4 regions of the Priestia sp. ST2 genome follow, and region 2 is predicted to be linked to each of the others. Evidence: riboswitches for the same ligand, from Rfam matches in the RefSeq annotation. Region 2 holds a riboswitch; each other region holds the start of a gene.
What was found. Region 2 has a riboswitch for S-adenosylmethionine ahead of AC0KUU_RS13825 (bifunctional homocysteine S-methyltransferase/methylenetetrahydrofolate reductase). Riboswitches for the same ligand answer to the same signal wherever they lie in the genome.

Region 1: it holds a riboswitch for S-adenosylmethionine, as region 2 does, so the genes downstream of both, AC0KUU_RS21780 (methionine ABC transporter ATP-binding protein) here and AC0KUU_RS13825 (bifunctional homocysteine S-methyltransferase/methylenetetrahydrofolate reductase) in region 2, are expected to answer to the same signal.
Region 3: it holds a riboswitch for S-adenosylmethionine, as region 2 does, so the genes downstream of both, metE (5-methyltetrahydropteroyltriglutamate--homocysteine S-methyltransferase) here and AC0KUU_RS13825 (bifunctional homocysteine S-methyltransferase/methylenetetrahydrofolate reductase) in region 2, are expected to answer to the same signal.
Region 4: it holds a riboswitch for S-adenosylmethionine, as region 2 does, so the genes downstream of both, AC0KUU_RS05500 (sulfite oxidase-like oxidoreductase) here and AC0KUU_RS13825 (bifunctional homocysteine S-methyltransferase/methylenetetrahydrofolate reductase) in region 2, are expected to answer to the same signal.

What each region holds. Positions count from the first base shown of each region.
Region 1 covers NZ_JBVVNT010000005.1:61,539-69,504, reverse strand. The annotation lists gene gcvH (glycine cleavage system protein GcvH) at 1-59, shown strand, start outside; gene AC0KUU_RS21795 (YusG family protein) at 139-384, shown strand; gene AC0KUU_RS21790 (toprim domain-containing protein) at 566-916, shown strand; gene AC0KUU_RS21785 (thioredoxin family protein) at 931-1,230, shown strand; SAM riboswitch class I at 1,411-1,518, shown strand; gene AC0KUU_RS21780 (methionine ABC transporter ATP-binding protein) at 1,650-2,675, shown strand; gene AC0KUU_RS21775 (methionine ABC transporter permease) at 2,668-3,336, shown strand; gene AC0KUU_RS21770 (MetQ/NlpA family ABC transporter substrate-binding protein) at 3,354-4,190, shown strand; gene AC0KUU_RS21765 (carboxymuconolactone decarboxylase family protein) at 4,313-4,678, shown strand; gene sufC (Fe-S cluster assembly ATPase SufC) at 4,918-5,703, shown strand; gene sufD (Fe-S cluster assembly protein SufD) at 5,721-7,028, shown strand; gene AC0KUU_RS21750 (cysteine desulfurase) at 7,028-7,966, shown strand, end outside.
Region 2 covers NZ_JBVVNT010000003.1:259,815-267,780, reverse strand. The annotation lists gene AC0KUU_RS13840 (hypothetical protein) at 1-68, shown strand, start outside; gene AC0KUU_RS13835 (HAD family hydrolase) at 126-923, opposite strand; gene metH (methionine synthase) at 1,305-4,748, opposite strand; gene AC0KUU_RS13825 (bifunctional homocysteine S-methyltransferase/methylenetetrahydrofolate reductase) at 4,749-6,587, opposite strand; SAM riboswitch class I at 6,695-6,801, opposite strand; gene AC0KUU_RS13820 (YkvI family membrane protein) at 7,141-7,966, shown strand, end outside.
Region 3 covers NZ_JBVVNT010000004.1:655,833-663,798, forward strand. The annotation lists gene metE (5-methyltetrahydropteroyltriglutamate--homocysteine S-methyltransferase) at 1-1,770, opposite strand, end outside; cobalamin riboswitch at 1,920-2,108, opposite strand; SAM riboswitch class I at 2,188-2,298, opposite strand; gene AC0KUU_RS20900 (hypothetical protein) at 2,379-2,630, opposite strand; gene AC0KUU_RS20905 (metallophosphoesterase family protein) at 3,226-4,101, opposite strand; gene AC0KUU_RS20910 (hypothetical protein) at 4,344-4,532, opposite strand; gene AC0KUU_RS20915 (sugar porter family MFS transporter) at 4,677-6,056, opposite strand; gene araA (L-arabinose isomerase) at 6,204-7,628, opposite strand; gene AC0KUU_RS20925 (L-ribulose-5-phosphate 4-epimerase) at 7,658-7,966, opposite strand, start outside.
Region 4 covers NZ_JBVVNT010000001.1:1,065,580-1,073,545, forward strand. The annotation lists gene AC0KUU_RS05465 (LysR family transcriptional regulator) at 1-225, opposite strand, end outside; gene AC0KUU_RS05470 (2-methylaconitate cis-trans isomerase PrpF family protein) at 410-1,537, shown strand; gene AC0KUU_RS05475 (cyclase family protein) at 1,632-2,297, shown strand; gene AC0KUU_RS05480 (GNAT family N-acetyltransferase) at 2,294-3,136, shown strand; gene AC0KUU_RS05485 (YjgB family protein) at 3,164-3,748, opposite strand; gene AC0KUU_RS05490 (putative polysaccharide biosynthesis protein) at 4,082-5,692, shown strand; gene AC0KUU_RS05495 (hypothetical protein) at 5,706-6,074, shown strand; SAM riboswitch class I at 6,219-6,325, shown strand; gene AC0KUU_RS05500 (sulfite oxidase-like oxidoreductase) at 6,401-7,063, shown strand; gene AC0KUU_RS05505 (MogA/MoaB family molybdenum cofactor biosynthesis protein) at 7,097-7,609, opposite strand; gene moaC (cyclic pyranopterin monophosphate synthase MoaC) at 7,622-7,966, opposite strand, start outside.

The DNA.
Region 1 (7,966 bases), on a different contig from region 2:
CTCAAGTAGATAAGCTAATGACAGCAGAGCAATACGAAGAAATGACAAACGAAGGATAATATTCCTCCATAAATTGTCTTTATGAAAAGTTTTTGACTGGACACTCTATTAGTAAACAAGCTAAAGGAGTGTCTTTTTATGTTTGAAAAACAAAAAATGGACGTTACAGATCGCGTTACAGCTAAATTTCATGACGGCGGTATGAAATTATATGTTGATAAGCAGCCAATTGGTGAAGTTAGTTACGGAACAAGCGGCAATGAATACCGCTTTGAAGAAGGTTATTCGCAAGAAAATAATAAGTTCTATCAATATACGGATGTACAAAAACAAGGTGAAACGCAAAAATATACAGACTGCGACGAAGAAGCAGGATGGTGCTAAACAGTGGCAACTGCCACTGTTTTTCTTGTCTTATGGAAACAATATGGCCTAAGCTGCTTTTTAAAACAGTTCTTTCTTGCAAATTTCTTTTAAAAAACAGGTGAACTGTGATACATTAACGAATATTGTATAGCATAAAGAAATGATGTTACTATACAACTGACGATTATGGGTGATGAAAATGGGGCTAATTGAAATTGAAAAAGTAATTATTGTCGAAGGGAAATCAGATAAAAAGCGTATCCAAGATATCATTCGAGAACCAATTGAAATTATCTGTACAAACGGTACGATTAGTTTATCAAAGCTGGATGAAATTATTGACTGTACGTTTAACAAAGAGGTATACATACTTGTTGACTCTGATGATTCAGGGAATAAGCTAAGAAAACAATTTAAACGAGAGCTTCCGGAAGCAGAGCATCTATATATTGATAAAATGTACCGAGAGGTTGCTGCCGCCCCTAGACATCACATAGCAACAGTATTACTGAGTGCCAATATCGATGTTAATGCAGAATTTTTAACATAAAAGGAATGAGCAACATGCAAGAATGGAGCGAAAAACAGCTTGAAGATCAGTTAAAAGAAGGACAAAGAACGTTTATCTTTTTCCATACACCTTTTTGCGGGACATGTCAGCTGGCAAAAAAAATGTTAACCGTAGCAGAAGCGATGCTGCCCGGTGTGACCATCGGAATGAGCAATTTAAATTATATGCCTTCAAAAGCAGAAATATTTTCAATTGAAAGTGTACCTTGTTTGATTGAAGTGAAAAATGGCGAAATGGTAAAAAAACTCTATGCGTTTCATTCCATCGAGCACGTACTTGAAGAGCTTCGATAATCAAACGTTTGTTTAAAATGAAGAAATTGAAAGAGAGTGAACCGTTGGGGCTGTTGGAATCTTGGGATATTATCCCAAGAACAAAACCTGTTGACAGCCTATCTGACACATGCTAAAATCACACTCATGAATGTTCATAAATGAATGAATATTTCCCAAAAACAAAATAATTGTTGCGAACTCTTATCAAGAGAGGTGGAGGGACTGAGCCCTGTGAAACCCGGCAACCGTCAGACTAACTGAAATGGTGCCAATTCCTGCAAAGCTATGTGCTTTGAAAGATGAGAGAAAGGATTAAATATCGAGCCTTTCTGTCATGCGCAGAGAGGCTTTTTTGATGGGGAAAATTGTTTTACGGCTTTTTCATCCTATAGGGCAACCTAACATAATTAAGTTTTTACTAAAGAAGGTGAAGAAATATGATTACATTAACAGACGTTACAAAAATTTATCAGGCCAAAAGTGGTCAAATAACAGCTGTTGATAATGTGAATCTAACCGTTAACCAAGGTGAAATTTACGGAATTATTGGTTATAGCGGAGCGGGGAAAAGTTCTTTAATTCGCTTGCTAAACGGGTTAGAAACACCAACGACAGGAACGGTCGAAGTAGCAGGTAATGATATTGGAAAAATTAAAGGCGGAAAACTCAGAAAAGCTAGACAAGAAATTAGTATGGTATTTCAGCACTTTAATATCTTGTGGTCGCGTACGGTGCGAGAAAATATTGCTTTTCCGTTAGAAATAGCAGGGATCTCAAAAGAAAAAAGAATGAAACGAGTAGACGAGCTTATCAAGTTAGTCGGGCTTGAAGGGCGTGAAAATGCTTATCCATCACAGCTTAGCGGTGGACAAAAGCAGCGTGTTGGTATTGCTCGAGCGCTAGCCAATAACCCAAAAGTATTGCTGTGTGATGAAGCAACATCAGCGCTTGATCCTCAAACGACAGATTCCATTTTAGATCTGTTAGTAGATATTAATGAGAAGCTAGGGTTAACCATTGTATTGATTACTCATGAAATGCACGTTATTCGTAAAATTTGTCATCGGGTAGCCGTTATGGAAAATGGGGCAGTGGTAGAAGAAGGACAAGTGCTAGAAGTATTCAGAAAACCTAAGCAGCCGATTACAAAACGGTTCGTTCAACAGATTTCTGAACCAGAAGAAACGTTTGAAACAATTGAACAAGTACAGGGGTTATATCCAAGCGGGCAAATTATTCAGCTTACGTTTGTTGGCGGAAAAGCAGAGCAACCGCTCATTACAACGATTTTAAAACAGTTTGATGTAACGATTAATATTTTGCAAGGAAAGATTTCTCATACACAAACAGGTTCATACGGGACGTTGTTCGTTCATTTAGACGGAGAATTAACAGAAGTTGAAAAAGTCATTGCATACATTCATGAGCAGCAGGTAGAAGTGGAGGTAATGACAAATGCTTGAGAAACTATTTCCGAACGTTATTTTAGATGATTTTATTCAAGCGACAAATGAAACACTATATATGACGGCTATTTCAGTTATAGCCACGTTTGTTCTAGGTATTTTATTGGGCTTGCTTTTATTTTTAACGTCCAAAGGACAGCTCTGGCAAAACAAACCTTTATATGCCATTGTGTCAGCAGTTGTAAATATCTTTCGTTCCATTCCATTCATTATTTTAATTGTTTTACTGATTCCATTTACCAAAGCATTGGTAGGAAGTATTTTAGGCGCTAATGCAGCGTTACCTGCTTTAATTGTGGGAGCAGCACCATTTTATGCGCGTCTTGTAGAAATTGGTCTGCGTGAAATTGATAAAGGTGTTATTGAAGCTGCTAAATCAATGGGAGCAACAACAAGCACTATTATCTTTAAAGTGCTGTTACCTGAATCGCTGCCAGCTTTAATTTCTGGTTTGACGGTAACGACGATTGCGCTAGTCGGCTATACGGCAATGGCGGGTGTGATTGGAGCTGGAGGTCTTGGGAACCTTGCATATTTAGAAGGATTCCAGCGCAGTCATAATGATGTAACGCTAGCTGCTACGATCTTAATTTTGATTATTGTATTTATTATCCAACTTATTGGAGATGCGATTACTGCAAAAATTGATAAAAGATAAAGGGAGGATTATTTATTATGAAAAAATGGCTTTCGGCTTTAGCACTAACATCTGCGCTAGTAGTAGGATTAGCTGCATGTGGATCTAACAATGGATCAAAAGATGAAAAGAAAATTGTTGTGGGTGCATCTAATACGCCTCATGCTGAAATTTTAGAACAAGCAAAACCGATTTTAGAAAAACAAGGAATCGACTTAGAAATTAAAAAATTCCAAGATTACATCTTACCGAACACAGCTCTTGCAAACAATGAAATTGATGCAAACTACTTCCAGCACGTTCCTTATATGAATTCAGTGCTGAAAGATCACAAGGGTGAAAAAGGGTATGATTTTGTAAGTGCCGGTGCCATTCACATTGAACCAATCGGTATCTACTCTAAAAAATACAAAAGCTTAAAAGATCTTCCGAAAAACGGCACAGTTATTATGCGTGATGCAGTAGCAGAGCAAGGACGTATTTTATCGATTTTTGAAAAAGCCGGCGTAATCAAATTAAAACCAGGCGTAAAGAAAACAGATGCACAAATTAAAGATATCGTAGAAAACCCGAAGAATTTAAAATTTAAAGCCGATGTTGAAGGCGGATTGCTACCTCAAATGTACAAAAATAATGAAGGTGACGCTGTTGTTATCAATGCTAACTATGCTATTGATGCTGGTTTAGATCCAGTAAAAGATCCAATCGCAGTGGAAAGCAAAGAAAATAACCCTTATGCAAACATCATTACGGTTCACAAAGGCGACGAAAATAAAGATACAGTGAAAGCTTTAGTGAAAGTTCTTCACTCTAAAGAAATTCAAGACTACATTAAAGAAAAATACAAAGGCGGAGTACTGCCGGTAAATAAATAATAGAAGAAAAGCGCTTGCCCACTCTGGGCAAGTGCTTTTTTTGTATGCGGGAAAACGAATAACTCTTATTTTTCTCACGCATACTAACCGTGAAAACTTTACTGATGATGGGAGCTGACGTTATGCAGCAAGAAGCACGTCATTCAACTGAGCAAGCACTTCATGATTATAAAATGGGTGTTGGGAAATTTAGCGAAAAATTGCCGGAAGTAACAAAAACGTTTAATGCGTTTACTGAAGCATGTTTTGGGGAAGGTTCTCTTTCTAAAAAAGAAAAGCAGTTAATCGCGTTAGGAATCAGCGTAGTAGCTCAAGACGAGTACTGTATGATTTATCATACAAAAGGCTGCATTGATCAAGGTGCAACTGAACAAGAAATTTTAGAAGCATGCGGAGTGTCAGCAGCATTTGGCGGAGGCGCAGCGATGAGTCAGTCCGTTACGCTTGTCCAAGAGTGTATTTCAGAACTGACTAGCCACACGCACTAAGTAAATAAAGAGGGTAAAAAAGCTTGTCTTAGAAGGCTCTATGGAGTCTTTTAAGGCAACTTTTTTATGAGTGGATTTAGTCTTGAAAAATGTACATAATGGTTTAAAACCTTTTGGGTCAAAAGGTTGCTATAAGTTTTCATTTGTTATAAGATTGTAATGAGAATAAAATGAGAATAATTAAAAAGATATAGGTATATCGTTTTTTACTATATACGTCTATAACTGGAGGTTTTAATATGGCAGGGTCAACTTTAACAATTAAAGATCTTCATGTTGCAATTGAAGGTAAAGAAATTTTAAAAGGTGTTAATTTAGAAGTTAAGGGCGGCGAAATCCATGCAATCATGGGACCAAACGGTACTGGTAAATCAACATTATCTTCAGCAATCATGGGACATCCTAAATACGAGGTTACACAAGGAAGCATCACGCTAGACGGCGAAGATGTACTTGAGATGGAAGTAGATGAGCGCGCTCGTGCAGGTCTATTCCTAGCTATGCAATATCCAAGTGAAATCAGCGGGGTAACAAATGCTGACTTCTTACGTTCAGCAATTAATGCTCGTCGTGAAGAAGGCGAAGAAATTTCACTAATGAAATTCATCCGTCAATTAGACAAAAACATGGATTTCTTAGAGATGGATCAAGACATGGCTCAGCGTTACCTAAACGAAGGTTTCTCTGGCGGTGAGAAGAAACGTAATGAAATTCTGCAATTAATGATGCTTCAACCAGGAATTGCAATTTTAGATGAAATCGACTCTGGTTTAGATATCGATGCGTTAAAAGTTGTATCAAAAGGTATTAATGAACTGCGCGGCAGCGAGTTTGGTTGCTTAATGATTACTCACTACCAACGTTTACTAAACTACATTACACCAGATAAAGTTCACGTTATGATGCAAGGTCGCGTTGTAAAATCAGGCGGACCAGAATTAGCACAGCGTCTAGAGGCAGAAGGTTATGACTGGATCAAACAAGAATTAGGTATTGAAGACGAAACTGTAGAGCAAGAAGCTTAAGAGTTAGGAGGATCTCTATGACTATTGATACGAAATTACCATTTGATCAAGAGTACATCAGCAGCTTTTCAAAAGAAGCTAATGAACCAAGTTGGCTGCTAGATCTTCGCTTACAAGCTCTTGCGAAAGCAGAAGATCTTGCACTTCCAAAGCCAGATAAAACAAACATTTCGAAATGGAACTTTACTGCATTTGACAAGCACACTTCACAGGCAAGCACAATCTCATCTGTAGACGAGCTTCCAGAAGTGGTTAAAGCATTGATTGATACAGAAGCTGTTAAAAATCTATATGTTCAGCGTGACCAAACAGCTGCATATTCAACATTAACAGAAGAGCTAAAGTCTCAAGGCGTTATCTTTACAGATATTCAAACAGCTGCTAAAGAGCATAGCGACCTTGTCGAGAAGTACTTCATGAAAGACGGAGTTAAAGTAGATGAGCACCGTTTAACTGCATTAAACGCAGCGTTATTAAACGGCGGTGTATTCGTGTACGTTCCTAAAAATGTAGAAGTACAAGAGCCGCTTCAAGCTGTATTTGTCCGTGAAGATGAAGAAGCTGCTTTATTCAACCATGTGATTGTTGTAGCTGAAGACAACAGCTCAGTAACATATGTAGAAAACTACATTGCTACTGCTGAAGAGTCAAAAGGTGTTGTCAATATCGTGACGGAAGTATTTGCTAACAGCAATGCAAAAGTAACATTTGGGGCTGTTGACTACTTAGCTAAAGGCACAACTACTTATGTGAACCGCCGCGGCGTAGCGGGCAAAGATGGTCGCATTGAGTGGGCTTTAGGCTTAATGAGTGAAGGAAATACAGTTTCAGAAAATACAACGTATCTAATGGGCGACGGTTCATATGGAGATACAAAAACGGTAACAGTTGGACGTGGAGAACAGTCTCAAAACTTAACAACAAGTATCGTACATTTTGGAAAACATTCTGAAGGCTACATTTTAAAACACGGCGTTATGAAAGAAAGCGCGTCTTCAATCTTTAACGGTATCGGTAAAATTGAACACGGTGCTTCTAAATCAAACGCTGAGCAAGAATCTCGTGTGTTAATGTTAAGTGAAAAAGCACGTGGAGACGCAAACCCAATTCTTCTAATTGATGAAGACGATGTAACAGCAGGACACGCTGCATCTGTTGGACGCGTAGATCCAATTCAGCTTTATTACTTAATGAGCCGCGGTATTCCGCAAACAGAAGCAGAACGTCTAGTTATCCACGGGTTCTTAGCACCAGTTGTAAACGAGTTGCCAATCGAAACGGTTAAAAAGCAATTAACAGATTTAATTGAAAGGAAAGTTCGATAATGAATATCTCTGATATTCGTAAACAATTTCCTATTTTAGACCAAGAGGTAAATGGCAGCCCGCTCGTTTATTTAGACAGTGCAGCAACTTCACAAAAGCCGCTTGCTGTAATTGAAGCAATTGAGAAGTATTATAAAGAATATAACTCAAACGTACACCGAGGTGTTCACACGCTTGGTACAAGAGCAACAGACGGATATGAAGGCGCTCGTGAAAAGGTTCGTAAGTTTATTAATGCAAAATCAACGGAAGAGATTATCTTTACGCGCGGTACAACGACAGCTCTTAATACAGTAGCTGCAAGCTATGGCCGTGCTAATCTCAAACCTGGTGATGAAATTGTGATTACTTATATGGAGCATCACAGCAACATCATTCCTTGGCAGCAAGTTGCCAAGGAAACAGGTGCAACGTTAAAATATATTTCATTAACAGAAGATCATGCACTTTCACTAGAAGAGGTAAAAAGCACGATTACATCCAACACCAAAATTGTATCGATTATGCAAGTATCTAACGTATTGGGCACGATTAACCCAGTAAAAGAGATTGCAGAAATTGCACATGCTAACGGTGCAGTAATGGTTGTGGATGGTGCGCAAAGTACGCCTCATATGAAGGTGGATGTACAAGATTTAGACTGTGATTTCTTTGCTTTCTCTGGACATAAAATGGGCGGACCGACTGGAATTGGCGCTCTTTATGGAAAGAAAGAGCTTCTTGAAAAAATGGAACCAATCGAGTTTGGCGGCGAAATGATTGACTTCGTAAACCTATACGAATCAACGTGGAAAGAGCTTCCTTGGAAATTTGAAGGAGGTACGCCAATCATTGCAGGTGCAATTGGTTTAGGTGCAGCGATTGATTTCTTAGAAGAAGTTGGTTTAGATAATATTCAAGCACATGAGCACAAGTTAGCGCAGTATACACTGGATCGC
Region 2 (7,966 bases):
ACGGAGAGCATGCAGATGGAAAGCAAAAAAGCTTAGGTGAATTTTTTCGTTCTTTACGGAAAAAATAACTACCGTTTTCTTATTAAATAGATAAAAGCGGTCAATTTAAACGTTGACCGCTTTTTTTAGATGGTTTGCTTATTTTTTTCTAAAACAATACCCGCTGCTTCACTAACAGATGACACAACAGCAGAGGCGTGGCGCTGCACAGCTTCAGGAGCTGTAGCCATAGCGAAACTGTTCGGCGTTAATTGAAACATAGGAATATCATTAAATGAATCCCCCACACATGCAATTTCCTCTGGTTTTAGCTGAAGATGATTTAATAAAATTTCAATGGCATTTCCTTTGCTGATATGTTTAGGCATAATATCCAAACACTGCTTGGCAGAAATATATGTATCAATATAATCACCAAACTCTTCGTTCACTTCTTTTTGCAGAGCTACCATTTCATCATGATCTCCAAGAACCGTGATTTTAGATGGAGAAAGAGCGTGACCAAATGAATCCGTCATTTCCATTTGTTCTTCGATAGGGAAAAACATGTGAGTTTCAATCGCTTCAATAATTTCATTTCGCTGCTCTACGTAATTCGTGTCGTTTGAACAGACAAGCGTAATACGGTTAGGATCTATCGTTTTTTTATAAAGTTGAACTGCTAAATCATCTTCAAACACTTTTCCATGAAGTTCTTGATTTTCTTTGGTCCACACAAATCCTCCGTTTTGGCTAATGCGATGAAATGTATTATTAATATCAGTAGAAATCTTTAAAATTTCCGTATCCATTCGTCCAGACGCAAGACAAACCTCTACTCCTTGGCGCTGAAGTTCACTAAGTGCGTCTGCATTATGCTGTTCTACGTATTTTTCTTCGTGTAAAAGAGTGCCATCTAAGTCGCTTACAAATAATTTAATCATTGCTTGAAAATTCCTTTCCCTGAAAAATTTGCTGTGACAAGAGCGTTACAAATTTATTACATTCCTTATTCTATCAGTGTTTCCTAAGAAACTCATAAAAAAAGCTCAGACCGGCGGTGAATTCAAAGAGATTAAGACATAACTGCATCAATTTTTTCCGCAGGAGTCTTCGCCTTGCCCTTCAGTCAACAGCTAGAAACAGCTACATGAAATCCAGTTCACGATCACAATGAAAAAAATCCGAACGCAGTTGATTCTCAATTAAGAATCTGGATTTACGGTTCGGATCTTTCTTCAGCTAAAATCCATTTGTCGCAGCCTTTTTTTCAGGTTTGTTCACTGTAAAAAAACAGCCGCGGTCTAAAAGACCGCGGCCATATTTTACAATACGTTAAAATATTTCGCTTCAGGATGTGCAAAAACAAGGGCTGTAACAGAAGCTTCTGGTTCCATCATGAAACCGTCTGTTAACTGAATGCCGATGTCTTCAGGTTTAAGTAATTTAAACAGTTTTGCTTGGTCCTCAAGGTCTGGACATGCAGGATATCCGAATGAAAAACGCTGACCTTGGTATTTGGCTGAAAAACGCTCCGCCATTGTAAAGTCAGGCGAATCGGGGAATCCCCAGCGGTCACGAATTTGCTGATGAACACGTTCTGCTAATCCTTCAGCTAGTTCAAGCGCAAGAGCTTGGAACACGTGACTCTTTAAAAACTCGCCGTTTTCTTTGAATTTCGCCGCGCGTTCGCGAATGCCTGTTCCTGCTGTTACAGAGAAGAAACATACATAGTCCATCTCTTTTTCTTTAGGCTTTGCAAAATCAGATAAGCACAAGAACTGTCCTTTTGCTTGTCGAGGGAAGGTAAAGCGTTCAATTTCTGTTTTTTCATCAGCAGGATCATAAATAATTAAATCATTTCCGTCTGCTTGAGCAGGGAAGAACTGATAAATAACCGCTGGCTTAATTAAGTTTTCTTTTAGTGCCAGTTCGAGCAGGTCATCAACGGTTTCTTTTAATTGAACAGCACGCTCATCTTTTTCAGCAAGCAGCTTATTCACTTTTCCTTTTAGTCCTAAGTGATGGCCTAAAAGCATCTGCCAGTTAATATACGGAAGAACCTGTGCCAAATCGTAGTGTTTAACAACGTGGCGCTTTAAATCAGCAGGTACAAAAACAGGAGAGTCCGTTGAAATGGCGGATCTTTCTAAAACAGCCGTAGCTGCTTGAGCGGTTTGAGGCTGGCGTTCTCGAACCGTTACTTTCTTTTCTTGCCGCGTTTTTAAATCTGCTAAAAGCTGAATAACTTCTTCTTTGTTCTGCAGCTTATTTGCTAACGCTAATCCGTCCATCGCATCTTTGGCGTAGAGGACCGCACCTTCATATTCCGGGGCAATTTTAAAGTCAGTAAATTTACGGGAAAGGGCAGCGCCTCCTACCATAATTGGAACATCAATGCTTGATTGTGTTAAATCTTGGGCAGTCAAAACCATTTGCTGAGCTGACTTTACTAGAAGACCTGACAGGCCAATGATGTCTGGCTTTTCTTCTTTTACTGCTTCAATCAGCTGCTGGGGCGTTACTTTAATTCCTAAATCTATTACTTTAAAACCATTGTTGCTTAAAATGATGTCTACTAAGTTTTTACCGATATCATGCACGTCGCCTTTAACCGTTGCAAGAATAACTTTGCCTTTTCCAGAATCATTTTCAGTTGCTTCCATATGAGGTTCTAAAAAGGCAACGGATGCTTTCATCACTTCCGCACTTTGAAGCACTTCTGCTACAATCAGCTGGTTGTCATTAAACAAACGTCCAACTTCCGCCATCCCCTTCATAAGCGGTCCGTTAATAATATCTAACGGATCATCATATTGAGCTAAAGCCTGTTCTAAATCAGGAAGCAATCCTTCTTTTGTACCTTCGACAATATACATTGCCAATCGTTCTTCGAGTGTTAACGTAGAAATTTCTACTTTTGCTTCTTTCTTTTTATCACGATAAAAGTCGGTAAACGTGCTTAACGTTTCATCAGTTGTGTTAAATAATAACGCATTAGCAAGCTCAATTTCAGCTTCTGGAATAGAAGCATAGCGCTCTAACTTTTCGGTATTAACAATGGCATAATCGAGTCCAGCCTGCGTACAGTGATAAAGGTAAACCGCATTTAGTACTTCACGTCCGACTGGAGGAAGACCGAATGACACGTTACTTACGCCGAGAATGGTCAGGCAATCAGGCAGGGCTTCTTTAATCATTTTAATCCCCTTAACTGTTTCTTCAGCAGAACCAATGTATTGTTCATCACCAGTCCCTACAGGAAACACAAGAGGGTCAAAAATAATATCTTTTGGATTAAAGCCATGTTTTTCAACAAGCAAATCATGTGAGCGTTTAGCAATCTCTACTTTTCGTTCTGCAGTAACGGCCATGCCTGTTTCATCGATTGTACCGACAACCAGAGCTGCACCGAATTTTTTTGCTAGCGGTAAGATTGCATCAAAACGCTCTTCACCATCTTCTAAGTTAATGGAGTTAATAATGACCTTACCTTGCGAGTACGTTAAAGCTTTTTCAATAACTTTCTCGTCCGTTGAATCGATTACAAGAGGAACCTTCACTTTTTTTACAACTTCTTGAATAAATTCCTCCATGTCTTCCATTTCTTCACGGTCCGGATCTGCCAAGCAAATATCAATAACGTGAGCACCATTTTTAACTTGAGCACGCGCAATTTCAGATGCTTCTTCAATTTTTCCTTCCGCAATCAGACGCTTGAACTTGCGAGAACCGATTACATTCGTACGTTCTCCCACAAAAAGAGGGCGCATAGAATCGTCATATACAAGCGGTTCAATACCGGTTACAGCATGGTTATGCTCGGAGCGATCAAGCGAACGGGGCGCAACCTCTTTTACCGCTTCCGCCAGTGCTTTAATATGAGCAGGCGTTGTACCGCAGCATCCGCCTACAAAGTTCAGCCAGCCTTTATCAGCAAACCCTTTAATTTTTTGAGCAAGCAGCTCAGGGGATTCATGATAATTGCCTTCTTCATCCGGAAGTCCAGCGTTTGGATAACAGCTAACTGCTGAAGTGGCTAGGTCTGAAAGAGAGCGAATATGATCCGTCATAAATTCAGGGCCTGTCGCGCAGTTAAGTCCGACTGAAAGAGGCTTCATGTGTTCCAGTGATAAGTAAAAAGATTCGATATCTTGACCAGCGAGAGTTGTTCCCATCGGCTCAATTGTTCCTGAAATCATAATAGGAACTTCGGTTTTTAGTTTTTCAAACGCCGCTGTAATACCTAAAAATGCGGCTTTTACGTTCAGCATATCTTGACAGGTTTCGACTAAAAGCAAGTCAACGCCGCCGTCTAACAAACCTCGAGCTTGCTCTTCATACGATTCTACTAACTCAGGGAATGTAATACCTCCGGTAACAGAGAGAGTTTTAGTGGTAGGACCGATAGCTCCAGCTACGAACCTAGGCCATTCGGGAGTTGAATATTTATCGCGGGCTGCACAAGCAAGCTTCACAGCTTCGATATTCAATTCATACGCCAAGTGACCTAAATCGTATTCATCAAGTACGGTAGATGTTGAGCCAAACGTATTGGTTTCAATGATGTCAGCACCTGCTGCAAAGTACTCTTCATGAATGCGCTGAATCACATGAGGCGCTGTTCGAGTCAAATATTCGTTGCAGCCTTCATATTCTTCGCCGCCAAAATCTTCAGCGGTTAAATCAGCATCTTGAATCATCGTTCCCATTGCTCCATCGATGATGAGTATTCGCTTCTTTAGTTGTTGTTCGATAAGTGAGCTCATTTATATCTTCCTTTCTGATGTAACAAGTTGCTTGTCATGAATATAGCGTGTTAGAATTTCGGTCATTTCATAGCGCATAAACGGCGTAATTAAGTAAATACCGTCAAATAACTCATATGCTGTATCAATTAAGCTTTTTGCAATCGCAAGACCTTCGACTTCACCGCGGATTCGGTCATTTCCCGTTGCATCCATGCGTTCTAGAATATCTTCTGATAATTTAATTCCAGGTACTTCATGGTGAATAAATCGAGCATTTCTTGCGCTTGTTAACGGCATGATACCGATATATACCGGTGTTGTTAAATGTTTGGTTGCTTCATATACCTCTTCAATTTGCTTAGTTGAATAGAGAGGCTGAGTAATGAAATAGTGAGCCCCGCAGTCGATTTTCTTTTCCAAACGCTGAACGGCTCGGTCTAAGTGACGCACGTTTGGGTTAAAGGCAGCTGCAATGGAAAAATTGGTTTTTTGACCAAGTGGTTTGCCGGAATAAGATAGTCCTTCATTAAACTGAGCGATTAAACTAATCAAGTCAAATGAAGATAAATCGTAGACCGAAGTGGCGCCAGGGAAATCGCCAACTTTTGACGGATCACCCGTAATTGCAAGTACTTGATTCATTCCTAGCGTATGAAGTCCCATTAAATGAGATTGAAGTCCAATTAAATTTCGGTCGCGACAGGTAATATGAATAAGCGGTCGTGCTTTTGTTTCTTGCTGCATCAGTGTTGCCATTGCCAAGTTGCTGATGCGAGGTGAGGCAAGAGAATTATCAGCTAATGTAATAGCATCTACGCCGACTTTATCAAGTGCTTTTGCGCCTTCTAAAAATTTCGTCGGACCAAGCTGTTTAGGCGGATCTAGCTCGACGATAACCGAGCGGCGCTTCTTCACAATTTCATGCATATGAGGTTTATCCTGCTGCTCACGCTCTTGAACCGTAACGGCAGGTCTCATTTTAACAACTTTGCTTGTAATCGGAGGCAGCTCTTTTAAGGCAGATGACATTGCGCGTACGTGAGCTGGTGTTGTACCGCAGCATCCTCCAATTAAGCGAACCCCTTGTTCGCGGAATAAACGCGCGCTTTCTACAAAGTAGTCTTCATTTGTTTCATATTCCAGCTTTCCTTCCACATACGCCGGAAGGCTGGCATTAGGGTAAGCAGATAAGAAAGCACGATCAGGAAGCGGTACTTCTTCAAGAGACTGAATCATATGATAAGGACCTAAACGGCAGTTTAGCCCGACAACATCTGCTCCCAGCGCCTCTAATTCTTTTAATGCATCTGCTAAAGGGCGGCCATCTTGCAGTACGCCAATATCATGCAGGGAAACGTGAGTAATAATAGGCTTATCCGTTTCTTTTCTTGCCAGTGTAAGAACGGTTTTTAATTCTTCGAAATCATAGTATGTTTCAAACAAAAGGCCATCCACGCCTTCATTTAAAAGCCAAAACATCTGTTCACGAATGCTTCGCTTAACCTCTTCTAAACTAATAGCGTTTTTTTGGAAAGAACGAATTCCGCCGAGTGTACCAACCACGTAAGCCTGATCTTTTGCAGCTTGTTTCGCTAATTTTACACCAGCAACATTGATGTCTTTGACTGAATCTTCTAATCCATAACGGGCAAGTTTTTGATAATTAGCAGCGTACGTATTTGTTTGAATAACGTTTGCACCAGCTTCTACATAGGCTCTGTGAATACGAGCAACCTCTTCTGGTTTGGTGATGTTTAGTTCTTCAAAACAGCTGTCAATACCGTGTGAGTAAAGGAGGGTACCAGTGGCACCATCCCCAATTAAAATTTTAGACTTTAAATCTTCAAGTAACCCCATGTCAAAACCTCCTTAAATTGTTCCGCTTCTATTTCACGAGTGATTCGTTTTATGCAATATGCCGATAAAATAGAAAAAGTCTTCTTAAGAAGAAGACTTTTTTCGCCTTCTTATCTTCCAAGCAATAAATTGCTTGCTGGATTTAGCACCATGTCTCTAACGACTGGTTGCTGAGGTTTCAAAGGGCCAGTCCCTCCACCTCTCATGATAAGAATCAATTGTATATAATTGAAACATATTTTTTTAAATAGAAAGAATACTTATTTAATAATTTATCTGATTTTTAGAAATTATACAACAGTAAATTGTGAATTTCCAGCAAATATTGAGGAAAATTTAAAAGCTAAAGGGAAAATATCCGTATATTTTGTTTGAAAATGACTGTTATGTTAGGGGTTAAAGAGTTTTTTGTGAGAAATACAAAAAGAAAATGAAAAAAATAAACCAAAAGGCACAAGCACTGGGATGTGCGTAGATTTACACGTGAAAAGGCTCGTCTTTTTTTTATCGTTTCTACATATAGTGAACTATGAAGGATAGAAGGGTGATGGGCATGAAAAGGTGGAAACTCACGCTGCAGGTTGCTGCTACGTATGTAGGCACCGTTGTAGGAGCCGGTTTTGCAACAGGCAAGGAAATCGTTCAATTTTTTACACAGTACGGGGAACTTGGAATGGTCGGAATTTTGGTCAGCGGCTTGTTTTTTATTTGGCTAGGTTCAAAAATGATGCTGCTTTCGCACGCAATTGGGGCTTCTTCTTATCAGCAGCTTAATACATATTTATTTGGTGATGTGCTTGGAAAAGTGGTAAACGGTGTAATGATTGTCATTTTATTTGGAGTAACTTCAGTCATGCTAGCGAGTACGGGAGCAATAGGAAAAGAACAGTTTGGGCTGTGGCCTCCTGTTGGGATGATTTTTACAATTGTTTTAACTTATATATTTATCGCAAAAGGAATTAACGGTATTTTAATGGTTAATTCTCTTGTTGTGCCGATGATGCTTTCATTTGCTTTTATCATATTTATGCCGAATATCAGCTATTTCTCACTGATTCAAACGAAGCCGGATTTAACGCTCGTCACGCAGTGGAAGTGGGCGGTTAGTCCCTTTTTATATATTTCCCTGAATCTAGCTTTGGCTCAGGCCGTTTTGGTCCCATTAGGAAGCTCGGTGAAAGATAGGAGCGTGATTACAAAAGGGGCCTTAATAGGAGGTTGTGTACTTACGTTTATGCTTGTTTCTACTCATCTTGCCCTTTCCAATTTGCCTTATTCATTTCAACTTGATATTCCGATGAGTGCCGTTGTTAAAAATATCTCAGCGTGGGTGAATGTTTTATTTACGGTAGTTGTGTTGGGCGAGATTTTTACTACAT
Region 3 (7,966 bases), on a different contig from region 2:
TTCTTTTCTAAGAGCAAGCGCAATTTGATTTGCGACGTCGTAGCGCGGGATATCATCACGCACAAACGACCAGTTTAAAATCGTAATCGGACCCGTCAGCATTCCTTTAACCGGCTTATTTGTTAGAGACTGTGCGTAGACCGTTTCTTTGATCGTCATCGCCTGCTCATACGATACATCTCCGTAAATAAGCGGCGGCTTCACGCAGCGAGAACCGTAAGATTGCACCCAGCCAAACTTCGTAAACTGAAAGCCTCCTAATTTCTCACCGAAGTATTCGACCATATCCGTACGCTCAAACTCTCCGTGCACAAGGACATCTAAGCCGATGTTTTCTTGAATTTCAATCCATTTTTTTATTTCCTCGTTAATGTACGCTTCATATGCTTCATCGCTTAACTCGCCTTTACGCCATTTTAGACGCTCTTTTCGCACTTCTTTTGTTTGCGGAAAGCTTCCAATCGTGGTCGTTGGAAGAAGCGGCAGTTGAAACGCTTCTTGCTGAACGCGCTGACGTACGTCAAACGGCGCTTGTCGCTCTGCTTTATAGCTGTGCAGCTGCTTCAGCTCTTTTTGCACATCTTGACAATTTCGAAAAGATGATCCATTTAATGCTTGAATTGCCTGCTTGCTTACGCTTATTTCTTCTTCTATTGCTTCTTTTCCTTGCTGCACCGCTTTTGTTAACAGCGTAATTTCCTTTAGCTTTTCATCTGCAAAAGAGAGCGCATTTTTCAATACTGGATCAATCGTCTCTTCATTTTTCACCGTGACAGGAACATGTAGCAGACTTGATGAAGGCTGAAGAATCAAACGGTCTTTTGATACGGCTTCTTCAATTTCACTGATCGTTAAAAGCTGCTCGTCCAAATTTTCACGCCAAATGTTTCGTCCGTCAATCACTCCTGCTGCCAGCACTTTATCAGTTGGAAAACCATATTTATTAAGGGCAGTGAGATTTTCGCCTCGGTCATGCACAAAGTCTAAACCAATTCCTTCAACAGGAAGAGACACGACTTCTTTATAGTAATCAACGCTGTCAAAATACGTTTGTAAAATGACTTTTACATTCGGTGCTGCTTCCTTCAAAGCTTGATAGACTTCTTTGTAAAGCGCCAGGTCTTCTTTTGATAGCGTTGTAGCTAAAACCGGCTCATCTATTTGTACCCACTCTACTCCTTCTGCTTGCAGCTCCGCTAAGATAGTTGCATAAAGCGGAACAAATTGTTCAACTACTTCTTTAAACTCACTTTTTTTATATCCTTTTGACAGCTTCACAAATGTTACTGGACCTAAAATAACGGGCTTGCCTTCAATATTCAGCTTCTGTTTTGCTTCTTTGTAAAATTGAAGCGGGCGATTTTCTACAAGTGCCGGCGTACATTCCTCAAGCTCTGGTACGATATAGTGATAATTTGTGTTAAACCATTTTGTCATCGTAGAAGCTACCGCACCTTTTGTTCCTCGCGCGATGTCAAAATACGTTTCAAGCGATACCGGTCCCCCGTCATAATCAAAGCGCTTTGGCACTAGACCAAACATAGCGGCTGTATCTAACACGTGATCGTATAAGCTAAAATCGCCGACTGGAATCAATTCAATTCCTGCGTCACGCTGTTTTTTTAAATGCCCTAGACGAAGAGACTCAATTTCCTGCAAAAAGATATCTTTCTCTAGTTTTCCTGCCCAAAACTGCTCAAGCGCTTTTTTCCATTCTCGTTTTTCACCAATTCTTGGATAACCTAAGTTTGAACTTTTTACACTGCTCATTTTTTCCACTCCCTGTATATTTTTTATCGGTAAACTAAAAAATCTCTCTTTTCGAAATGAAAAGAGAGATGATACGCATACTTAACTAAAGTTGAGATAGCCTGTTTTTCTCAACACGTATTCCTCACTCCTCTCTATATCCCGTAGAGCTTAAGTGCATACAACAGGCAGGTCTCCTGACTTAGGTTCATCGCTTCCTATCCCTTCCCATTTCAACATGAAACAGTGGTTAATAAGTTGCTCCCCATTACAGTGGCGGGACCGCGCCGGCTTTTCACCGGTCTTCCCTTTTAAGCTGCGTACATTCGTTACACAGCACCTGATGCATTTTTATAAAATTGTTCATTCAAAACATATTCACATAAAATAAAAAGCCTCTCTATCACGAATAGAGAGGCATAGTATCTATGAAATCCTCTCTTATTTTTCAAAGCTGTACGCTTTGCAGGATGTAGCACCTTTTCAACAAGAATGTTAAATGGTTGCCGGGCTTCACAGGGCCAGTCCCTCCGCCTCTCTCAATAAGAGTTTTAATTGTTTATAATATTTTGAATGTAGAGTCATCTTAACACCTTACATTTATGCTGTCAAAAGAAATTTCAAAAAAATTAGTTTTTAGGAGGCGCTGACGCTAACTTTTGCCTTAACAATTTGTAATCATCTTTTCGGTGCGTTTCGATTAAATCTTTTGCCCCTTGGTGATATCCTGACGAATAAATGTACTCTACCGCTGTTTCGATAAGCTTTCTTTTTTCTTCGGCACACTCCCGGTCCATTAAGGGGAACAGTCTACCTAAAAGGTCATTTAAATCTTCATTGATAAAACGATCAAGTCCTTCTTGCATCTTTTCGTTTGCCATGATTGCTCCTCCATTTGCTGTGTATGTTCTAAGCCTCTATAAACAGGCATTTCACTGTAAATTTTAAGATAAAGTTAAGTCATTAAACAGTATATCAAGTGAATGTTTTTCTTTAATTACATATGTAATACAAATATATGACAAATATAGAGAATATATCATCATTCATTATCTATTATAACGTTTGACTGAGCCTTCTGCTACAAGGTTTCGTTAAGAGTTATGCACATTTTTCCAAAAGAGGTTGAGACATAACAAAATGAATCCACTCTAAAGGCAAATGGAATACATGAGCTGAATCGCTTGTGACACCGCAGTTGATTTCCGTACAAGACTTCGCTTCCCGCGGGCGGTCGCTGAGCCTCCTCGTCACATACGTTCCTGTGGGGTCTCGCCTGTTCCGCTTTTCCCGCAGGAGTCTTCGTCTTGTCCTCCAATCACCTGCTAGAAAGACCTATACACATGAAACCTACGTTTGCCTTAACAAAAAAACGAACCACTAATCACACATCTTGATCGATGATTCGTTTCACTTCGTCTAAAACCCTTTTGTTCCAGCCTCTTTTTTTGAACCTAGCTTTCTACTTTCTTGTTTTTACAAACAATTTCTTCGAGGTCGTCCAAAATCCTTCCAAAGAAGAGGACCTAAAATGTCGTACCTGCTTACAAAAAATTCTGTAAAATTATAATTATTTAAAATTAAAGGCGGCTCAAAATCAAGGGGAGCGCCGGCGCCTCCTGACAATACAAAATCAGTGCCTCTTCCAAGCGTAAACGACCCGTTTCTGTTTTTTCTAATAAACTGCTCGTCATACGCATGCACGTGGCTGACTAACACTTTTTTCACGCGGTGTTCTTGAATTAAATCAAAAAATTCTTGACTTTGAGGAGTCGTTACAGGAAACCCTTCAAGATTTGACCACCGGCCAATATTCGGCTGCGCATGCATGGCTACAACGGTATTACGAGGAGCATCCTCTAGCTGCTGCTCTAAATAATTCAGCTCTCTATCTGTAAATCCATATATTTTATTCTTGGGACTGATGACATTATTTAATGCGATGCACCGGAAGTTGAAGACAGGAATATCAATGACCCAGTGTACTTTTCCGATAGTGGCTCTGAAGTTTTCGAGATTGCTTTCATCAAGGTACAGTTCATCATGATTCCCTACGCATACAAACATAGGAATGTTCGGGGCGATTTTTTCAACAACCTTAACAAAGTGCTCCAAATACTCTTTTTTCCCTGTATAGACGGTGTCTCCCCCATGAATAATAAACAGCGGGTTCAATTCCACCGCCTTTTTTAACACAAGCTCAAATTCACCGCTCATCGTGAAACAATTATCGTTTGGTCCGTCACCTCTGCTGTCTCCCATAAAAACAAAGTTAAATGGATCTCTCGGATTTAATTGTTTAATTCTTTGCTTTAATAACTTTTCAGAACGTTCATGAAGCGTCAAATTCATCAACTAGTTAATCCCCCTATTAATAAATAAATTTAGTTAAAAGTAAACAAGCTTACTTATTTATATGAGAATTTGTTGATGATGGTCACTACCTTCTTGTAAGCAGAACGCACATTTAGCTTTCGTTTTAGAAATTGCTAGTTATGAATATCTATTAAAGTCTACATTATGATAAGCTAACCTATCTTTCCATTTTATTAGGCACTAATAGGACAGGGTAAAAGATGAACTCTCTGTATCTACTAATAAGAAAGAGGCTGGGGACGAACAAAGGCCGACATGAGCTGAACCGCTTGTTCCCCCGCAGTTGATTTCCGTGCAAGGCTTCGCTTTCCGCGGGCGGCCGATGAGCCTCCTCGTCGCTTGTGCGCCTGCGGGGTCTCATCTGTTCCGCTTGTCCCGCAGGAGTCTTCGCCTTGCTCTCGAATCAACTGCTAGAAGAAACGAAACAGCTGAAACCTGCGTTCACCATAAAAAAACGAACCACTAATCAAAGTGTTTGATTAGTGGTTCGTTTTTCACTTCAGCTAAAATACTTTTATCTCAGCATCTTACATTTAAAACATTTACGACAATTAAACATATTTATTACGCTCAACTGGACTTACAGAATTTCTTCCAGAACGAGCTGCCATGTCCGTTTCAATTTGCTCTAGGCTACGTCCTTTTGTTTCAACAACTACAAAACGTATGAAGAATAAACCGAGAATACAAATGATCCCGAACGTTGAAAAGATAACGCCCAAACTAAACTGATCAGCTAAAATTGGGAACACAAGCCCTACTGCCAGCGATCCCGTCCAGTTAAAAGCAGATGAAATCCCAGCACCGATGCCGCGTACAGAAAGCGGGAAAATTTCTCCTACAATAATCCACGTAAGCGGCGCCCAAGAAAACGCATAGCAAAGGATAAAGCAGCAAAGAGCAATTAACGTAACCCAGTTAACAACGACTTCATTAACGCCTAACGCTCCTAGAATAGCCGGTGTAAAAAATGAAAGAGCCATACCCGCGCCGCCAATCGTAAGAATGGTACGGCGGTTGAATCTATCGACAAACTGCAGAAAAATAAGTGTTGTCACGACAAAGATTACCCCAACAATAACCGTAAAACCAGCAGCTACCTGCGGGGCTAAACCAACTTGACGAGCAATGCTTGTTGCATAATAAACAATTGAGTTTGAGCCTTGAATCTGCTGAAAAGTTGCCATCCCGACGCCGATAATTAAAGCTAGACGAAACTTTTTATGAAACAGCTGTTTAATTCCTGATTGTTCATGAACAGCTACGCTTTCAATTTCAGACACTTCAGCTTCCACTTCAGCTGTTGACCGGCGAAGCGTGCGCAGCACTTCACGCGCTTTATCTGGCATTCCATTTTTAATTAAGTAGCGAGGCGACTCTGGAAGCTTGATCATACCGATGCATAATACAATTGCAAAAATACCGGCGCTGCCAAGCATTAATCGCCAGCTGTTTGGAACCGGCTCAAAAATAAAGGCTACGATATAGCTTAATAATAATCCAATTACAATCATTAGCTGATTTAAACCTGAAAGCTTCCCGCGAATATGAGCGGGTGCGATTTCTGACATATAGGCAGGAACTAAAGAAGAAGCCGTTCCTACTGCTGTACCTAAAAAGACGCGCGCAATCGTTAACGTAATTTCCTCTGGTGCAATCGCGGAACCGATGGAGCCTAAAAGAAAGATGATCGACGAAATTAAAATTAACTTTCTTCTTCCAAACTTATCGCCTAATAATCCGCTTAAAATGGAACCGATAATTGCTCCTCCCATTAGCGACGAAACCACAATCCCCAGCCAGAGCGGACTCAAATGAAACGCTTCACGGATATGACCTTCTGCACCAGCAATAATCCCAATATCATAACCGAATAAAATACCGGCAAATGAGCCGAAGAAGAAGATAAACTTACTTGATACTTTACTCATGATTATAGATCCCCTTTGTATTGTCTTAGTTTTGCTTCCTATCACACAAATTTAAAACGCTTTCATTTTTTTCTAAAAACGGCGTTCTTTTACTAACACTATATTTTCACTTTCAAGGAAGCAGCGCTCCCTCGAAAGTAGTGATGCCTACTTAATAATGACGTACTCTAGATCCACAAGCTTTGCATAGCTCACGATTTGATCCGTCGTTAAATTTAATGAAAGAACCGTATGATGGCCTCCTCCATTTTCAATCCACGCTTTAACGCCGTCTTGGAAGTTCGGCTTAATGTTCCAAAGCACGCGCGCCACGGGAAGATGTGGAGCAGGAACTTCCGGCTCAAATGCCGATACTTCGTTAATTAACAGCTTGTAATGCGTGCCGAAGTCAGCCATGGAAACCACTACGCCTTCTCCTTGTTTACCGTCAAACACTAAGCGGGCCGGATCTTCGCGGTTACCGATACCTAGCGGAGAAACGATTAGTTTTGGCTTGTTTACCGCTAGCGTTGGGTCTACTTCAAGCATGTGTGATTGAAGCACAGACTCACGTCCGGGAGCCAATTCATACGTGTAGTCTTCCATAAAGCCCGTTGACTGATTATGGCTCATCACTTTAAGCAAGCGATCAAGCGCCGCTGTTTTCCAGTCTCCTTCACCAGCAAAGCCGTAGCCCTGTGCCATCAAGCGCTGTACGGCTAGACCTGGAAGCTGTTTCATACCGTATAGATCTTCAAAGTTAGTGGTAAAGGCGCTGTAGCCGCCTTCATCTAGAAAACGTTTAATCGCAATTTCATAGCTTGCCTGTACTTTTACACTAGACTCCCAGTCTTCTGCAGAATAATCACCGTAGACAAATTCATACGCGTCTGCATATTCAGCAAATAAATCATTGATTTCTTCTTCCGTAACGGCATTGACATATTGAACAAGGTCACCGATTCCGAAGTAGTCAACCGTCCAGCCAAATTGAATTTGCGCTTCAATTTTGTCTCCTTCCGTTACGCCGACGTTGCGCATATTGTCACCGAAACGCGCAACTTTAATGTTGAAGCTTTCGTTATAAGCAGCGGCTACGTCCATCCACTGTGCAATTTGCTGCTGTACTTCGGGGCGCTCCCAGTAGCCCACTACGATTTTATTTTGCTTGTTCAAACGAGCGTTGATAAAGCCGTATTCACGATCACCGTGAGCGGACTGATTCAAGTTCATAAAGTCCATATCAATCGTTTCCCAAGGAATGCTTTCGTTAAATTGTGTTGCTAAATGAAGCAGTGGTTTTTGCAGTAGTTTGGTACCGCGAATCCACATTTTTGCAGGCGAGAACGTATGCATCCACGTAATTACGCCGGCAACTTCATCTCGGTAATTCACTTCTTTCATCATCTTTGTAATCGTGTCAGCATTCACAGCTAAATCTTGTAGAATAATCGGATAAGGCAAGACACCGCTTTCATTTAAAGCATCAGTCATCGTTTGCGCGTGTGCTTTTACTTCTGCTAGCGCTTCTTTTCCGTAAAGATGCTGTGAACCAACAATAAACCAAAATTCTTTTTGAGCTGTTTTTAACATGATAATCCTCTTTTCTGTATATAAGTCTTTTACTGTCCTTGCCCGTAATACGCGTTTTGTCCGTGTTTTCGTAAATAATGTTTGTCTAATATACGCTGCGGCAGCTCTTCAGCCAGCCCGTTTAATTTTTGTGTAAAGAAGTTCATTTTGGATACTTCGTCTAATACGACGCTGTTCATTACCGCCGATTTGGCATCTTTTCCCCACGTAAACGGCCCGTGCCCTTGGAGTAAAATACCAGGAACCGCTAACACATCTAAGCCGCGCTCTTCAAACGTTTCGATAATCACCTTGCCCGTTTCCACTTCATATCCGTCATTCACTTCTTTTTCGGTCAA
Region 4 (7,966 bases), on a different contig from region 2:
CAGCTGCTTCCACATATTTTCCGCATAGCGAACAAGATGCTCACCTTCAGATGTAAACTCAATTCCTTTTTTCGTTTTGAAAAAAAGCGACACGCCAAATTCTTCTTCAAGATTTTTAAGGCGGTAGCTTAAAGAAGGCTGCGATACGTAGAGCCTTTCAGCCGTTCGCGTAATGTTCTTTTCTTCGTGAAGAGTTTTAATTAATATCCAATCTTTTTGATCCATCCCGATTCCCCCTTGTATTTAGATTATAAAAAAATTTTTAAAAAGACAATAAATTTTATGTATTTTACTTATGACCACCTCTATTATACGATAAATGGCAAATGAACCGGTTCTAAATAGTAAAAAAATAAAATGGTTTGATGAACGCCTCGGCGTTTGTTAGTAGGGGAGAAAGGTGATTAATATGACGCGTATTCCTGTAACGGTTATGAGAGGTGGAACAAGTAAAGGGGTTTTTATCAATCATGAAGAAATGCCTGTGAACAAATCGGATTGGGAACCGTTTTTGCTAGATATAATGGGAAGTCCGGATCAACGTCAAATTGACGGACTCGGCGGAGCTAATTCGCTGACAAGTAAAATCGCGATTATAAAAAAATCAGATTTAGAAAAAGCTGACGTAGATTACACGTTTGCGCAGGTTAGCATCAGCGAATCTCTCGTTGATTTTAAAGGAAACTGCGGCAATATCTCTTCAGCGGTCGGACCTTATGCAATCGAACAAGGACTTGTACAACCTGTGGAACCGGTGACCAAAGTGCGGATTTATAATACGAATACGAAAAAAGTAATCGTAGCGGAAGTAGAAGTAGAAAACGGAAAAGTGAAAACAGAAGGATCCTGTATGATTCCTGGAGTGCCGGGTACGGGTTCACCCATTTATCTTTCGTTTGAAAACGGAGAAGGAGCCGTTACTGGAAAACTGCTTCCGACCGGGAACGCTATCGATCTTCTGCAAACATCCATCGGGACGATAAAAGCATCAATTGTTGATGTAGGAAATCCGCTTGTATTTGTTAAAGCAGAGGATATTGGCCTAAAGGGAGCAGAACTTCCGCATGAATACACGGACAAACAGCTGAAGCTATTTGAAGAAATTCGCTCCATTGCAGCGGAAAAAGCGGGGCTCGCACCTCAAGACAAAGCAACCAAACTGTCACCAGCGGTTCCAAAAATGACGATTATTTCTCCTCCTATGGACCATCGCGACGGGACTGGCAGAGAAAAAGCTGCTTCTCAAATGGACGTATTAATCCGTATGATGTCGATGCAAAAACCGCATCAAACGCTTGCGATTACAGGAGCAATTTGTACGACGGCGGCTATCTATACAAAAGGCACGCTTCCGTCAGAAATGGTTCAATTAAAAGGCGATACCGTTCGACTTGCTCATCCAATGGGAATTATGGAAACCAGTGTGGATCTAAAAGATGGACAGGTTAACGGAATCAAAGTAGTGCGTACAGCCCGTCTTATTTTTGAAGGATTTGTTTATACAAAGCATACGTATGATGTATGTTTATCAAGTTAATAATGTTCTCTAAAAAAAGCTCTTTCTAGGAAACTAGGAAGAGCTTTTTTATGTTAGAATATTTTTACTGAATATTGAAAAAGTGGGTGAAGGTATGAAAAAAAGAACGTATATTGATCTAAGCCACATCATTGAAGACGGAGTTATCACACATAAAGGCTTGCCGGCACCGATCATTTGCGACTATTTAAGCCGAGAAGAGTCTAGAAAGCTTTATGAACCAGGCACTGAATTTCAAATCGGTAAAATTGAAATGGTCACGAATACCGGTACGTATATTGATGTGCCGTTTCACAGATACAAAGACGGAGCGGATTTAGCTCAAACGGCTATTGATAAAACAGCCGGATTAGAAGGAATAGTCGTTTCAGTTGACCCGACTTTAAAAGCCATTGATGAATCTCATTTTCAACATGTAGACGTAAAAGGCAAAGCGGTATTAATTCATACAGGATGGGATCGTTACTGGGATACAGACGAGTATTTAGAAAACCATCCATACTTAACAGAAAGCGCGGCAGCTTATTTAGTGTCTCAACAGCCCGCTCTTGTCGGAATTGATTCGATGAATATTGACGATACAAAAGGAAAAGCAAGACCAGCTCATACGCTGCTGTTAGGTTCGGACATTGTAATTGCTGAACACTTATGTCACTTAAATCAACTAACGGAGTCCTTTTTATTTTACGCCGTGCCTCCTAAAATAAAAGGAGTTGGAACGTTTCCGGTAAGAGCATTTGCGGAGGTAGAAAGAAGATGATCCAGTTACATAGATATAGAGAAGTGCAGGAATTTAAAAACCAAGTAGAGCCGCTTTTATCAAAGAATGAAGTTCTTCATAACTTAGCGCTCGGCATTTTACACAGCTTGCAGGAAAACAGCAAACCAAATTTTATGGGTGTTATTTTAAAAGACAGCCGTGCTGCGCTTGTGTTGCTGCAAACCCATCCTAAGCAAATCATACTGTCTCAAATACAGCAGCTAACGGAGGGTGAACTAAGCGAAGCGGCAGAGCTGTTACAAGAAATCGACATACCGGGCTTAGTTGGAGAAAGACAAATGGTTTTATATCTTTCTCAAAAACTAGCAGATTTAAAAAATCAAGAAGCTTCTTTAAAAATGGATCAGCGCATTTACCAATTAGACAAAGTAAAAAAAGCTGCGGAAGCTGACGGAGTGCTGGTAAAAGCAAGATTGGAACACCTTCCGCTCGTGACAGAATGGATTTGGGAGTTTATGGGCGTCATTGGAGACCCTGTATCAAAAGAACAAGCTGCCAAAACAGGAGAAGCTTTTATTAAAGCAGGAAGGTTATTCCTATGGGAAGTGAATGGCAAGTATGTGTCGATTGCCAATGCTACGCGTCCAACGGCCCATAACATTACGATTAACTTTGTATACACGCCTCAAAAAGAACGTAAAAAAGGCTATGCCTCAAGCTGTGTATCCACGCTTTCTCAGCTTATGCTAGACGAAGGATTTCAAACAACAAGTTTATACACAGACATGACAAATCCTACGTCTAACAAGATTTATATGGAGATTGGGTATGAACACGTGGCCGATTCCGCATTGGTTTTATTTCATGAAAAAAAGTAGCAGACAGCCTGCTACTTTTTCTATTACTTAAGGTTTTTTAACTAAATTAACATGATTTAACGTTTTGCTATCATCAAAAATGAATTCAAGATCATAGGCGCCGGCGTGATAGGTGTACTTCGTTTGAGTAGTACCATCACCTTTTACTTTGCCTGTAAAGTTCGGCTGACCTAATTCTTTCTTTAAGTTAGCTTGGGTGATGGAGCCTAGATTTGTTTGACGCTCTACATTTGTACCAAAATAGCGGATTTCGTTAATGACGTTATTTTGATCATAGCCAAATGCGTATCCAGGGTGACCCATTTCCGCGTGATAGTAGTCAAAGTTGTTTGATGAACCTTCAGGCGGGGGACCGAACTGATCGCGAACGTCTTGACGCAGTGTTTTACCAATTTTGAAGTCTGCCGTTAAGCGTGGCACTTCACCTTTTACTGCGGCGTTGTAAATTTCATTAATGTTTTTTACAGCTGTTTGACTTTGACTGCTTGTTTCTTGAGATGTAGCTGCATGTGCTGGTGTATCAAGCTGAGCGACAGGAGCAAATCCAAACGCAGTAATTCCTGTAATCGTTGCAGCCGCCGCTGCTTTTGATAGTCGTTGTTTCATTTTCATGATTTTTTCCTCCTATATATAACGATTTAGCAACCTCAGTCTACCTAAAAGAACAGGTAGGCCAGAATAATCAAGGAGTCTTAGTTTAGTTGGTAACTGATATATATATAATTTAACACGTCTTTTAGAATGTAAACGTCAGGTAAAGTAAAAAGCAAAAAACGATTCATTTATCATAGGTGAAAAGATTGGTTTATATTCCTTTATTAGGTAAAAAACGTAATATAGAGAGGGTTCTAATGTTTTATAAAAAACTAGATAATAATTGTAAGTATGATACAATAAATCAAGTATTTGTTAAAAATACAATATTTATTTCTGGAGTTTTGATGTATGGAAAAAAATTTGATGAGAGGTACGCTTTTATTAACAGCGTCTTCTTTATTAACAAAGATTTTAGGCTTTATTTATATTATTCCTTTCACAGCCTTAGTGGGAACGTCAGGTTACGCGCTTTATAAGTATGCATACGGTCCATATACCTTGATGCTAAGCTTGTCGACAATGGGTCTTCCGCTTGCTGTTTCGAAGTATGTATCGAAATATAACGGTCTTGGAAACTACCGTGCGGGACAAGATCTGTTAAAAGCAGGAATTCTATTAATGACAATAACGGGCATAATAGGTTTCTTAGTCCTCTATACAATGGCACCGTGGCTCGCTGAACTAGTCATTAACGGAAAAGATTCCTCAGGAAATAGTCAAAAAGACGTAGTGTACGTCATCCGAATGGTAAGCTTTGCTTTAATTATTATCCCGCCTATGAGTCTATTACGAGGCTACTTTCAAGGTAACCAGTCTATGGGACCGTCCGCGCTAAGTACGATTATTGAACAAATAGTGCGAGTGTTGTTCATTTTAGCAGGAGCATACGCTGTTATTCACCTTTTTCATAGCACAATGACAAAAGCTGTTGGAATCGGCACGTTTGGAGCGTTTATTGGAGGCGTAGGGGGAATTGGGATTCTTGGAGCGGTTTATTTGAAGCGCAAGCGGTTGATTATGAAAGAAGTGAACAGCGGAAAGAATAATAAGTCCGTTTCGTTCTCTTCAATGTTCAAAGAGATTGTAACGTACGCCGTTCCGTTTGTATTAGTTGGTTTAGCTATTCCTATCTATCAAAATATTGATACGTTTACAATTAACATGCTCTTTCAATCAATAGGATATGGACAAGCTAAAGCCGAAACGATCAACTCCGTTATTGGATTAGCCCAGATTTTGGTGATGGTGCCAGTATCGTTAGCGACTGCCTTCAGCATGTCACTGATTCCGGGCATTACGTCTTCTTTTGTGCAAGGAAATTTACGGGAAGTAAAAGGGAAAATTACAAAAACGCTGCAGCTGCTGTTATTTTTTACTCTTCCTGCTGCCGTGGGGCTTTGTTTATTAGGCAAGCCGGTATATATGATGATTTTTGGAGCAAAAAACAGCCCTGAAATCGGTGGAATTGTTTTACAATGGTACGCGCCTGCTGCCATTTTATTTGCTCTTTTTACAGTAACAGCCGCAATTCTCCAAGGAATTAATCAGCAAAAGAAGCTAATCTTAGGCTTGGGCTTAGGAATTGTTGTGAAGATAGTATTAAACGTACTGCTGGTTTCATGCTTAAAAGAAATTGGACCGGTTGTCGCGACTTACGGAGGGTATGGTGTATCGGTTATATATAACTTTTATTTAATTGAAAAATCCATTTCTTACCGAGTTCAATCACTGGGACAAGCTGCGTTGACACCTGTTTTATTAGTAAGTGTGATGTCAGCCGCTGTGATTATCGGCAATTATACTTCTCACTATTTTTTAGAAAATAAGCTGTCTGCATCTTCACTTGCGATGAGCACATCTTGTATTTCAATTGCTTTAGGTGCTGCCGTGTATCTAGGACTTGGCGTAAAAACAAGTTTAGGGCAATCCGTTGTATTAAATAGAAGAAAAAGAATGTAAAGGAGAGAAAGTAGTGTCAAAACGATTTGTACTAACCGTGGCGGCTGGAGGGTGTATAATAATTTCCGGCGCGCTGCTGCTATTAAATTGGGAAAGATTGTTTGGCGATTATCGTCCCGTTCAAACAGCAACAGCTGTATTCAAGCTAGAAGTGGGAAGTCAAGATGTAGCGAGGACTACAGATTCAGATGATGCTCTTCACTATATGGTGAAAAAAGGACATTTAGATGAATATATTCATATGATGAATGAAAAAGGCTATATGTTAAAAGAAAAAGATATTGATCATAACCGACTTGTTTTTAACGATGGACAAGAGGATGAGCAAATTTACTACAAGCGTTTTGCCAAGAAGTATACGATGATTGATGGAGAAGGGTAAAGGTTTTATATGGTATTTTAGTAGACTAAAATCTTATAACCCTACCTGTTTTTAAAGTTTTTTTGCGGAAAAGAAAAATAATATTGACAATTATGACAAAAAGCTTAATACTGACTTTATTACATAAAACAAATACAATTTGTTTCCTTATCAAGAGAGGTGGAGGGACTGGCCCTGTGAAACCCGGCAACCGCTGTCTATGACAGAATGGTGCCAAATCCTTAAGAGTGTACTGCTCTTAGAGATAAGGAAGAAGCTGAAACAAAGCTCTTCCTTATTTATTTAAGGAAGGGCTTTTTATGTATAAAAAACAATGAGGTGATAATTTGAACAAAGCAGACCGTATTAAACGAATGAAAACACCGGAAATTGATCCAAAGTATGAAGGACGAGTGCCTCCGGGTCAGGTAGTAACGGAGCGCTTTCCGATTTTACATGAAGGCGACGTGCCGGAGTATAACTTAGAGGAATGGACGCTTCGGGTATTTGGGTTGGTAGACAAGGAAGTGACGCTTTCGTATCAAGATATATTGGACATGCCGCAAACGACGGTGAAATGTGATATTCACTGCGTAACGAGATGGACAAGGCTTGATAATGAATTTACGGGCGTGCTGTTTACAGACTTTTTAAAAGCAGTTGGCGTGGAGCTAAAAAGTAAATACATCATGCTGCACGGAGATAATGACTATACGTCAAACATTGAGGTAAAAGATTTACTGAGAGACGATATTCTTCTCGCTCATTCCTTTAACGGAGAGCCGCTTACAGCTAAGCACGGATATCCGCTGCGATTGGTTGTTCCGCATTTGTACTTTTGGAAAAGTGTTAAATGGCTCCGAGGCTTTGAAGCTATTGATGAAAATCATCCTGGCTTTTGGGAGCAAAACGGCTTTCATCTTAGAGGAGATCCGTTTAAAGAAGAGCGTTTTTCTGGAGAAGATTTAGGCATTCCAGAAGATGAGTGGGTACATAAAGACTATGATTAATGAAAATGCCTATGCGTGTGCATAGGCATTTTGTCAGCGCTGGCGGTTTAATTCCCACACAACGTGGCGAAGTTCAGGCAAAATCAGCTTGGTCATAGCTAGACGAACAGCACCGCTTGATCCTGGTGTAGAAAAAACGGCTTTTTCGTTAATCGTCCCGGCAATTGCTCGGCTCATAATTGCTGCGCTGCCAATGTCTTCGGTGTAGCTCAGCATGCGAAACAGCTCGCCAAACCCAACGATTTCTTTATGAATCAGCGCTTGAACGGCTTCAATTGTGACGTCTCGTTTTGTAATGCCGGTCCCGCCGTTTGTGAGAACAACGTCAATGTCCTCAGCACTGCATCCGGCAAGTATCGCTTGTTGAATCGACGTTTGGTCGTCTTTTACAATTTCATAGGAAGCGACCTGCATGTCGTGTTCTTTCAGAAGTTGGATCATTAGCGCGCCGCTTTTATCGGTTTCTTTTGTACGTGTATCTGATACTGTAATGACTTTGCAGCGAACGGGCTGTGTTGCTTTGGATTTATGTTCATGTACGCTCATTATGTACCTCCTTTACGCTTCCGTACGCTTGTAGTCACCATTTTTGCCGCCAGATTTTTCAAGCAGATACGTTTCGCCGATAATCATGCCTTTATCAATGGCTTTGCACATATCATAAACGGTTAGAGCGCAGGCAGAAGCGGCAGTTAAAGCTTCCATTTCAACGCCCGTTGAGCCTTCCGTTTTAACAGTTGCTTCTATTAATAAACGGTACTGATCATTGCTTGTATCCCAGTCAAATGAAAGGTTTACGCCTTTTAATAAAAGAGGGTGACACATAGGAATAATGTCAGACGTGCGTTTTGCTGCCATGATTCCCGCTACTTGTGCGACAGCAAGCACGTCGCCTTTTCCAAT